One region of the Rikenella sp. genome, then DNA from elsewhere that is predicted to be linked to it. Evidence: riboswitches for the same ligand, from Rfam matches in the RefSeq annotation. Region 1 holds a riboswitch; the other holds the start of a gene.
What was found. Region 1 has a riboswitch for cobalamin ahead of ACTO3O_RS05680 (DUF5074 domain-containing protein). Riboswitches for the same ligand answer to the same signal wherever they lie in the genome.
Positions count from the first base shown of each region.

Region 2: another riboswitch for cobalamin. It lies ahead of ACTO3O_RS01280 (YncE family protein); the one in region 1 lies ahead of ACTO3O_RS05680 (DUF5074 domain-containing protein).

Region 1 is NZ_JBQIQO010000017.1:37,731-42,514, forward strand. It holds gene ACTO3O_RS05665 (penicillin-binding protein) at 1-384, opposite strand, end outside; gene ACTO3O_RS05670 (FtsL-like putative cell division protein) at 408-920, opposite strand; gene rsmH (16S rRNA (cytosine(1402)-N(4))-methyltransferase RsmH) at 955-1,878, opposite strand; cobalamin riboswitch at 2,013-2,213, shown strand; gene ACTO3O_RS05680 (DUF5074 domain-containing protein) at 2,467-3,513, shown strand; gene ACTO3O_RS05685 (TonB-dependent receptor) at 3,510-4,784, shown strand, end outside.
Region 2 is NZ_JBQIQO010000003.1:4,259-9,042, forward strand. It holds gene ACTO3O_RS01275 (hypothetical protein) at 1-179, opposite strand, end outside; cobalamin riboswitch at 1,416-1,701, shown strand; gene ACTO3O_RS01280 (YncE family protein) at 1,942-3,024, shown strand; gene ACTO3O_RS01285 (glycoside hydrolase family 3 N-terminal domain-containing protein) at 3,235-4,784, shown strand, end outside.

The DNA of each region.
Region 1 (4,784 bases):
GCCGAAGAAGTCGGAGAGGCAGGTGCTGAGGGAGTCGACTTTGTCGAAGAAGCGTTGCTCGCTGAGGCCGCCGGCGGCCATGTCCATCCGGAGTTCGTAGTAGGGGATGGAGATGGCGAGCAGGCGGCCGTCGTCGGAGTAGATGTTGCCGCGGGCGCCTTCGACGATCTCGGTGCGGTAGCTGTATTTGTCGGAGAGGTCGCGGAGGGTGGCGCCGTCGGTGCCGATCTGGAGCCAGACGATGCGACCGAGGACGGCGAGGCCGGTGAAGAGGAAGAGGACGTACAAGACTTTGACGCGCCGCAGGATGGCCTCTTTGATGGGGCTTCGCTGGGGGGCGACGGGGGTCTCGGGCTCGGCGGTATGGGGGGATTGGCGGGCCATGGGGGTCTTGGGTCTCTGGGGGGTTATTCGTCGATGGTGTGGGGGGAGGTGTGGTCGAGTACGAGCGGGATTCGGTATTCGCGCAGGAGGCGTTCGATTTCGCTCTGCCGGGTGAGGGTCATCCGAACGGCGGAGGAGGTCACGGCGCGGGTCTTGAGTTGTTTGAGCTCTTCGGAGATCCGATCCAGTTCGTTGTGTTTGTGCTGGATGTGGAAGCCGTTGGCGATATAGAGGAGCATCAAAAAAACGACGTAAACGATCACGGGCAGGCGGCGGGTGAACTCTTCCTGGGTGAGGATGCCGCCGGTGAAGAATTGGCCGATCCGGAGGCCGCTGCGTTTCCGGGGCTGAGGGGGGGTGTCGTCGCCGGCACGGGAGGGGGTTTCGAGAGGGGATTCTTCGGCGATGTCCGGGTCTTCCTCTTCGGGGCTGGGCGGGCTGTCGGGTTCGCGCCAGTCGTCGGGCATGGTGCCGCGGGCCGGACGGTAGTTCCGGTCGGAAAACTCGGGGGAGGTGTATCGGGAGGGGCGTCTCATCGCTGGGCGGCACGGGGCCGGGGGAAAAACGGGTTCAGGGGCGGATTTGTTGTCCGGTGCGCTCGGCGACGCGCAGTTTGGCGCTCCGGGCGCGGGGGTTGCGGTCGATTTCGGCGGCGGTGGGGAGGATCACTTTGCCGACGGGGACGACGGGGGTGGAACTCTGGCCGTAAAAGTCGCGCTGGACGATGCCGTCGGGGGTGCCGCTCCGCATGAAGTTCTTGGCGAGGCGGTCTTCGAGGGAGTGGTAGGTGATGACGCTGAGCCGGCCGCCGGGACGAAGGAGCCGGATGGATTGGGAGAGCATCATTTCGAGGGCTTGCATCTCGCCGTTGACTTCGATGCGGAGGGCCTGGAAGAGCCGGGCGCGGAAGCGGGACTCGCTGCCGCGGGGGGTGACGCTCTCGGTGGCGCGCAGCAGGTCGTCGATCCGGGCGAAGGGCCCGGCGGTCTCGCGGTAGCGCACGATGGCGTTGGCGACGCGGTAGCACTTGTCGAGCTCTCCGTACCGCCCGAAGAGGGTGGCGAGCCGGGCGGGGTCGTAGGTGTTGAGCAATTCTGCGGCGGTTTTGGAGCTGCCGTGCTGGTTCATCCGCATGTCGAGGGGGCCGTCGAACCGAAAGGAGAAGCCGCGGGAGGGGGTGTCGAAGTGGTGGGAGGAGACGCCGAGGTCGGCGAGGATGCCGTCTACGTGGTCGAATCCGGCGGCGCGAACGCAGCTGCGCAGGAAGCGGAAGTTGTTATGGATCAGGACGAGGCGGGGGTCGTCGGGGGCGTTGGCCAAGGCGTCGGCGTCTTGGTCGAAGGCGAGCAGGCGGCCGCGACGGCCGAGGCGGTCCAGCAGGGCGCGCGAGTGACCGCCGCCGCCGAAGGTGACGTCGACGTACACGCCGTCGGGACGGAGGGCGAGTCGGTCGAGGCTCTCGTGGAGCAGGACGGGTTGGTGGTATTCGGACATGGGGCTCTCGGGCTGGGTGCGATTCCGTTTAAAGTGACAAAGTTACGCTTTTTTAACGAGGTGGGGAGGGGCGGCGGGGAGATTTCTTCGGGGGACGGGGGCGGGGTTTGGTTTTGTGGGGAAAGGTCTCTATTTTTGTCGCGATCGTTTCGGGTAGCCGGGTCGTAGTTCGTACGGTGCGGCTGAAAAGGGAACCCGGTGGAAGTCCGGGACAGTACCTGCTGCTGTGAGTCCGCTGAACGGTCTGTCGCACTCTTGGCCACTGGCGCGTCGGCGCGCCGGGAAGGCGCGGCGGACGGGACGAGTCAGAAGACCTGCCGAAAGGATGTTTTCAACGTGATTTGCACCTGCGGGGTTTTCGGGTGGAGATCGGGCATGCGACGACAAGAGAAGGGACGGCCGGGCGGGATTCCCGGGAAAGTCGGAAATTCCTCTTCGGCGGCGGAGGGGTGGTTTTGCGGCGGAGCGCTGCCCTACTCTATTCAGTTTCTCTTTTTCGAACTCTCCCCCCCTCGGCCGGTGCGGTTTCTGACGATGATGAAAAAAACAAGGGGACATATCCGGGCACTGGGGCTCGCGGCGCTGGCGATGACGCTGGCGATGGGCGGCTGCATGAAGTGGGACTATGGGGCGACGGAGGAGGTGGCATTGCCGGAGGGGGGGCTGTTCGTCCTCAACGAGGGCAATTTCCAGTATGGGAATGCTTCGCTGTCGTATTACGATCCGAAGACGGGAAGAGGTGAAAACGAGCTCTTTGTCCGCGCGAACGGAATGAAGCTGGGGGATGTGGCGCAGTCGATGGTGGTCAGGAAGGGGGTGGGATGGATCGTGGTGAACAATTCGCATGTCGTTTTCGCGATCGATGTGCGGACGTGTCGCGAGGTCGGGCGCATCACGGGCTTCACGTCGCCGAGGTACATCCATTTCGTGTCAGACGAGAAGGCGTATGTGACGCAGTTGTGGGACAATCGCATCTTTATCGTGAATCCGAAGCGGTTCGAGATTACGGGATATATCGAGTGTCCGGGGATGACGATGGAGACGGGGTCGACGGAGCAGATGGTGCAGGCGGGGAGGTATGTCTATGTCAACGGGTGGTCGTACCAAAACCGGATTCTGAAGATCGACGCGGAGCGGGATGTGGTGGTGGACGAGCTGGCGGTGGGGATTCAGCCGACGTCGCTGGCGATGGACAGGTACGGCAAGCTGTGGACGATTACGGACGGGGGAATGGAGGGGAGCCCTTACGGGTATGAGGCGCCGGCGCTCTATCGAATCGATCCGGAGGGGTTTCGGATCGAGCGGAGGTTCGAGTTCGGGCGGGGAGACCGGGGGTCGGAGGTGCAGCTGAACGGAACGAGGGATACGCTGTACTGGATCAACGAGGATGTCTGGCGAATGCCGGTGACGGCGGAGGGGTTGCCGGAGGGACCGTTCCTGGAGGAGGCGGGGACGATCTATTACGGGCTGACGGTCGATCCGATCCGGGGCGATGTCTATGTGGCGGATGCGATCGATTACCAGCAGCCGGGAACGATCTGCCGCTATTCGGCGGGGGGGAAGCTGATCGACCGGTTTTACGCAGGAATCACGCCGGGGGCTTTTTGCTGGTGGATAAACGGAGGGGGGCGATGAGGGGAAAGGGTCGGATACTTGGAATACTCGGGGGGCTGGCGGGGCTGGCTCTGCCGGCGGCGGCGCAGAACGGAACGGAGGGGGAAAAGGAGCGGCTGCTGAGGACGGAGGTGGTGACGGTGAGGGGGCGGAGGCCGCTGAAGGAGATCGGGATACAGCGGACGAGGTTCGACAGTGCGGCGCTCAGGGGAAATGTGGCGCTCTCGATGGCGGATGTGCTGACGTTCCATTCGTCGATCTTCGTCAAGAGCTACGGACGGGCGACGCTCGCGACGGTGGCGTTCCGGGGGACGTCGCCGTCGCATACGCAGGTGACGTGGAACGGAATGAGGATCAATAATCCGATGCTGGGGATGACGGATTTCTCGATGATTCCGGCGTTCTTCATCGACGAGGCGTCGCTGCTCCACGGGACGTCGTCGGTCGACGAGGCGGGCGGTGGCTTGGGGGGGGCGGTGAGGCTGGGAACGGGGCCGGCGGGAACGGAGGGGGTCGGGTTGCAGTATGTTCAGGGGATCGGGTCGTTCCGAACGTTCGACGAGTTCCTGAGGCTGACGTATGGGGCGCGGAGGTGGCAGGTGTCGACGCGGGCGGTCTGCGCTTCGTCGCCGAACGATTACAAGTACCGGAATCGGGACAAGAAGGAGAATATCTACGACGAGGAGATGAATATCGTGGGGCAGTATTACCCGACGGAGCGGAACCGGAGCGGGGCGTATCGGGACATACATGTGTTGCAGGAGGCGTACTACACGGCGGAGAACGGGGATCGGGTGGGGCTGAGGGGGTGGTATCTGAATTCGAACCGGGAGCTGCCGATGCTCACGACGGAGTACGGCGACGAGACGGAGTTCGAAAACAGGCAGCGGGAGCAGACGTTCCGGGGGGTGGTGTCGTGGGAGCGGAGACGGGAAGGATGGAAGGCGGAGGCGAACGGGGGGTATCTCTACACACGGATGGCGTATGACTACAAACGAGATGTGGGAAACGGGACGATGGCGGCGATGACGCGCTCGCGGAGCCGGGTACAGACGCTCTACGGACGGGCGAGGGGGGAGTATTACGGGGGAAGGAAATGGCTGTTCGCGCTCGATCTCTCGGCGCATCAGCACTGGGTGGAGAGTGCGGACAAAAATATCGTCACGCAGGAGGGGGAGCGGGCGACGGTGGGGTACGACCGGGCGCGGATCGAGCTGGCGGGGGTGGCGTCGGTCAAATGGCGGCCGACGGAGCGGTTCGGGATGGGGGCGACGCTGAGGGGGGAGATGTGC
Region 2 (4,784 bases), on a different contig from region 1:
AAACCGTCACCACGATTGCTCGCATACGAAGGATGCATGCCCGTCGCACCGAACAACAAACGCCAGGCATAAGTGCTGTTGCTAACAGTCGAAGCTGCCCAGAGAATTCCTCCATAACCGGCTTGATCCAGTGCACCCGTATCATGATAGCGGCAGCCCGGGGCGGGGCGGCTCGGCACTCGAACCGGGACGTCTCTACCTAAAGGATAGGTCGCTCTACTCTTTTCTTATTTGTGCTTTGACTCCTGCGGTTTTACGAATCGCAAGCATTCAGCCTAACTTACCGCCCTGTCTGTCGTGTTCGGGCTGCGCGCTCCGGGGGTGGGCCGAAGGCCCAGCGCGCAAGCCCGGCGGTTCGAAGAGCCGCACGAGCACCGCATTCATTCACCGCCCCATTCTCAGAAGTTCGTCCTCGGCGTGCTATTCGCTCTTAGTTCAAGCGGCCGAAGCCTGCGGGGCCCACAGCAACGTCAGTTGCGGGCCTCCGCTGGGGGAGGCTTCGGCCCGCGCGGCTCTACGAGCCGCAGAAGCTCGGCCCAAAGCTCGTCCCTGTTCTCCGCCCCGTGTGTGCCTCACTGCGGCTCCGCTTTCGCTCCGCCGGAGCCGCTCGGCACCCGAAAGATAGCCGGGCCTATCCCTATTCCCGTCGCCCGCGGCAATTCTTGCCGGATTGGCCGAGTGCCAACCGGCAGAATATGCCCTCTTTAGGCGGGCGGGCGACGGAGCTTTACGTGAAGTCGAGTTTTTCGCGCGCCTTGCGCGATTCATCTATATTCGGCTCACGCCGAAATAGTTGAATCGCTTCTTTAGGCGGGGCGCACGTCTTCGCCAACAGGAGGGTACTGCGCTCGGGCCGCGCGGGCCCCACGTCCCGTGGACGGGAAATGCTGACGCATTTCCACTGGCAGCCTCTACCCCAAGACAGCCTCTACCCCCGTTCTTTGTCCGCGCGCTGGCGGAAATCTTATTCAAACGCGAATCACGCGTTTGAATGATTTCCTACTTCAGCGATCGCGCGCGTCGAGCTTTGTTCGCGCGCCGGGGGAAATCTTGTCAAAACGTGCCAGCACATTTTGACGTTTTCCCTTTTAAGGCGACGGCGCGCGGTCGAGCTTTGCCCCGCCTCGAACTGTTCCTTTTGTGAACAAAGAGAACCAGAAAAACTTTAGACGGATGCTGACGCATCCTCAAGCTGCCGACGGCCCCACTTACGTAAGGCGGAGAAAATCCTAATAAAGCACCCAACGGGTGCGGGGACGGGCGAAACTTACGTTTCGCTATGACAGCTTCGGTCTTAACAACCTCTATTCCAACGCACAGCTGCCTCTACTTATCCTCATGTGCGCCATCCCCGCATGAACCACGCTCTACAAAAAAAGAAGGCGGGAGATTTGGCGAGTTCGGAAAAAGAAATCTATCTTTGTATCGGCAATGGTTCGCCGAAGCTCTCCACTCCGAAACGGACGGTCGGAGGGCGGCGATCAAAAGGGAACCGGGTGAGAATCCCGGACAGTCCCGCTGCTGTGAACCCCTCGGTACTTCGCGCGTGCGATACCGACAAATCGGGTGACAGGCAATCTTGTATACGCCACTGTTCGTGAGGAATCTCGCCGGCTCTGAGCCGATAGATACCTCGGAATGGGAAGGCGCGGCCCGTCGCTCGGGGGTAAGTCAGAAGACCTGCCTTGCCGTACCCTTGTTGTCCGCTTTCGAGGATTTAGAGCCGGAGAACGCCACGATTTTTTACCTTATTTTTCTGGGATTTCCGAAGAGGGAGAGTCGATCTCTGTGCGCGCGGTTTCGTGTGCGCGGAGAAGAACGACAGAGAACGGCCGTACGATCGTCGTACCGGCCGGAAGGTCGATTTTCGTCCGGGTTCGAAGCAGTTTCCGACAGCGGCACAAGTCGTTTGGAAACCATTTTTAACTCACACGAAAAAAGATGAAAAAAATCAACCTCTTGGCGGCGTTCGGCGCTGCATTGTTGCTCTTCGGCTGTAAGGACGACAAAGGGCCCAAAGTGCCCCTGCCCCACGAACCCACCGAAACCGTCGGATACTACGTCCTCAACGAAGGTACGCAGAGCGGCGGAAACGCGACATTGGGGTATTACGACATCGCAACGAAACATTTTACGCCGGATTATTTCGGAATGCAGAACCCGGGTGACGAGCTGGGCGATTTGCCCAACGACATGACGATCTACGGGACGATGGCCTATGTGACCCTGAACGGCAGCGGCGAAGTGGTCGTACTGGGAGCGACCGACGGCAAAGTGCGGAAACGGTTGGCAGTCGAGGGAGCGCGCTCGTTGGCGGCGCACGACGGAAAAGTCTACGTCTCGTCGTATAAGGGCGAAGTCGTGCGGATCGACACCCTGACCCTGGCAGTGACCGGTACGGCTGCCGTGAACGGCAAGTATTGCGAGGGGATCGCCGTGTGGAACGACAAAATCTATGTGGCCAACAACGCCACCCCGGAAGGGCTGCAAACCAAAGGAAATACCGTGTCGGTGATCGACATTCCGACATTTACGGAAGAGGCGCAGATTACGACGCCGACCAATCCCGTCGGATTGACGGTCGGCGCCGGGCGGTTGTACCTGACGACTTCGGCCGTCTACGACGACTCGTGGACGACCATGCTGGAAGACGCGCGGCTCCATCGGATCGACCCGAAACAAAACAAGGTGGACTATACCTTTCCGGACGTGACCGTGTCGAGCATGGCTGTGCTCGGAGACTACCTATACACCGTACATTTCAGCTGGGAGACCTACACGGGATCGTCCCGGAAAATCAATCTGGCGACCGACGCCGTGGTCGATTTTCTGGCGGAAGCGCCCGGCAACTCGGTCTACGGCATTTCGGCCAATCCGCTGACCGAAGAACTGTTCGTGATCAATTCCGGATACACCGGCCCGGGTACAGTGGATTGCTACAATGCAGACGGTACTTTCCAATATCAAATGACGGACCGGGCACAGGGGCCGTACGTCTCGAAGGTGGTTCCGGTGAATAAATAACAGGTAAAAACTTTAGTAGTGTAAGGTTTTTATTCGGAAGCGCCCCCTCCGGTGAGACGGGGCGCGGGGCACGGGGATGGTGGTTCTTCCCCGTGCTTTTTTGTATCCCCTTTTATATCTCCGCGTCCGGTTTCTGCACCCCGGATGTGGGGCGGTTGAGGGAAAAAGTGGCTATCTTTGTCCCGCTACTAACACCAAATCTTTGATTTTATGAGAAGAAAGACCGTGCTCTTGCCGGCCCTGTTCTGTGCATGTCTGGCGGGGAGCGCCGCCGCACAGGGGTTCGACAAAGCGGGAAAACCGGTGATCCGTCCCGAGTATAAGCCCCGGGGCGACATGTACCGAAACGGATGGATCGACTTCAACAAAAACGGGAAGAAAGACATTTTCGAAGACCCGACCCAGCCGATCGACCGGCGTGTGGAAGATCTCCTCTCGCAGATGAACCTCAACGAGAAGACCGCCCAGATGGCTACGCTCTACGGCTACGGCCGCGTGCTGACCGACGATCTGCCGAAGCCGGAGTGGAAGACCGACCGCATCTGGAAAGACGGCATCGGCGCCATCGACGAGCACCTGAACGGCTACCCGCCGGGGCGGCGCAACCGGAGCAATCCGTATGTGTGGCCGGCGTCGAACCATGCGTGGGCGATCAACGAGGTGCAGCGGTTCTTTGTGGAGGAGACGCGGCTGGGGATTCCGGTCGATTTCACGAACGAGGGGCTGCGCGGGGTGGAGAGCTTCAAGGCGACTAATTTCCCCACCCAACTGGGGGTGGGACACACGTGGAACCGGGAGCTGGTCTACCGGATGGGCGAGATCGAGGGGCGAGAAGCACGGGCGTTGGGCTATACGAATGTCTATGCGCCGATTCTGGATGTGGGGCGCGACCAGCGGTGGGGCCGCTACGAAGAGGTCTACGGCGAGTCGCCTTACCTGGTGGCGGAGCTGGGGATTCAGCTGGTGCGCGGCATCCAGTCGCAGGGGGTGGCGGCTACGGCCAAACACTTCGTGGGATACAGCAACGGCAAGGGGGCGCGCGAAGGGATGGCGAGGAACAACCCCCAGATGTCGCGACGGGAGATGGAGCAGATTCATGTCTATCCGTTCGGCCGCGTGATCCGCGAGGCGGGACTGCTGGGGATCATGAGCTCGTACAACGACTTCGACGGCGAACCGGTGCAGGGCAGCCGCTACTGGCTGACGGAGGTGTTGAGGGGGAGGTATGGGTTCCGGGGCTACGTGGTGTCGGACAGCGACGCGGTGGAATACCTTTACAGCAAGCACTTTACGGCGGCGGATATGAAGGAGGCGGTGAGGCAGGCGGTCGAGGCGGGGCTCAACGTGCGGTGTACGTTCCGGTCGCCGGATTCGTTTATCGTGCCGCTGCGCGAGCTGGTGCGCGAGGGGGCGCTGAGCGAGGAGACGGTCGACGACCGGGTACGGGACATTCTGCGGGTGAAATTTCTGTGCGGCCTGTTCGACAACCCCTATAAAAACGACCTGCGGGCGGCGGATGCCGAGGTGTGCAGCGAGGAGAACGAGGAGGTGGCCCGGCAGATGTCGCTGGAGTCCATCGTGCTGCTCAAGAACGAGGCGAACACGCTGCCGATCTGTCGGGACAGTGTGCGGCGCATTGCCGTCATCGGGCCGAACGCCCGGGCGACGGATTTCGTGACGGCCCGTTACGGGCCCAATGCCGTGGAGCCGGTGAGCGTGCTGGAGGGGATCCGGGCGGCGGTGCCGGAGGGGGTCGAGGT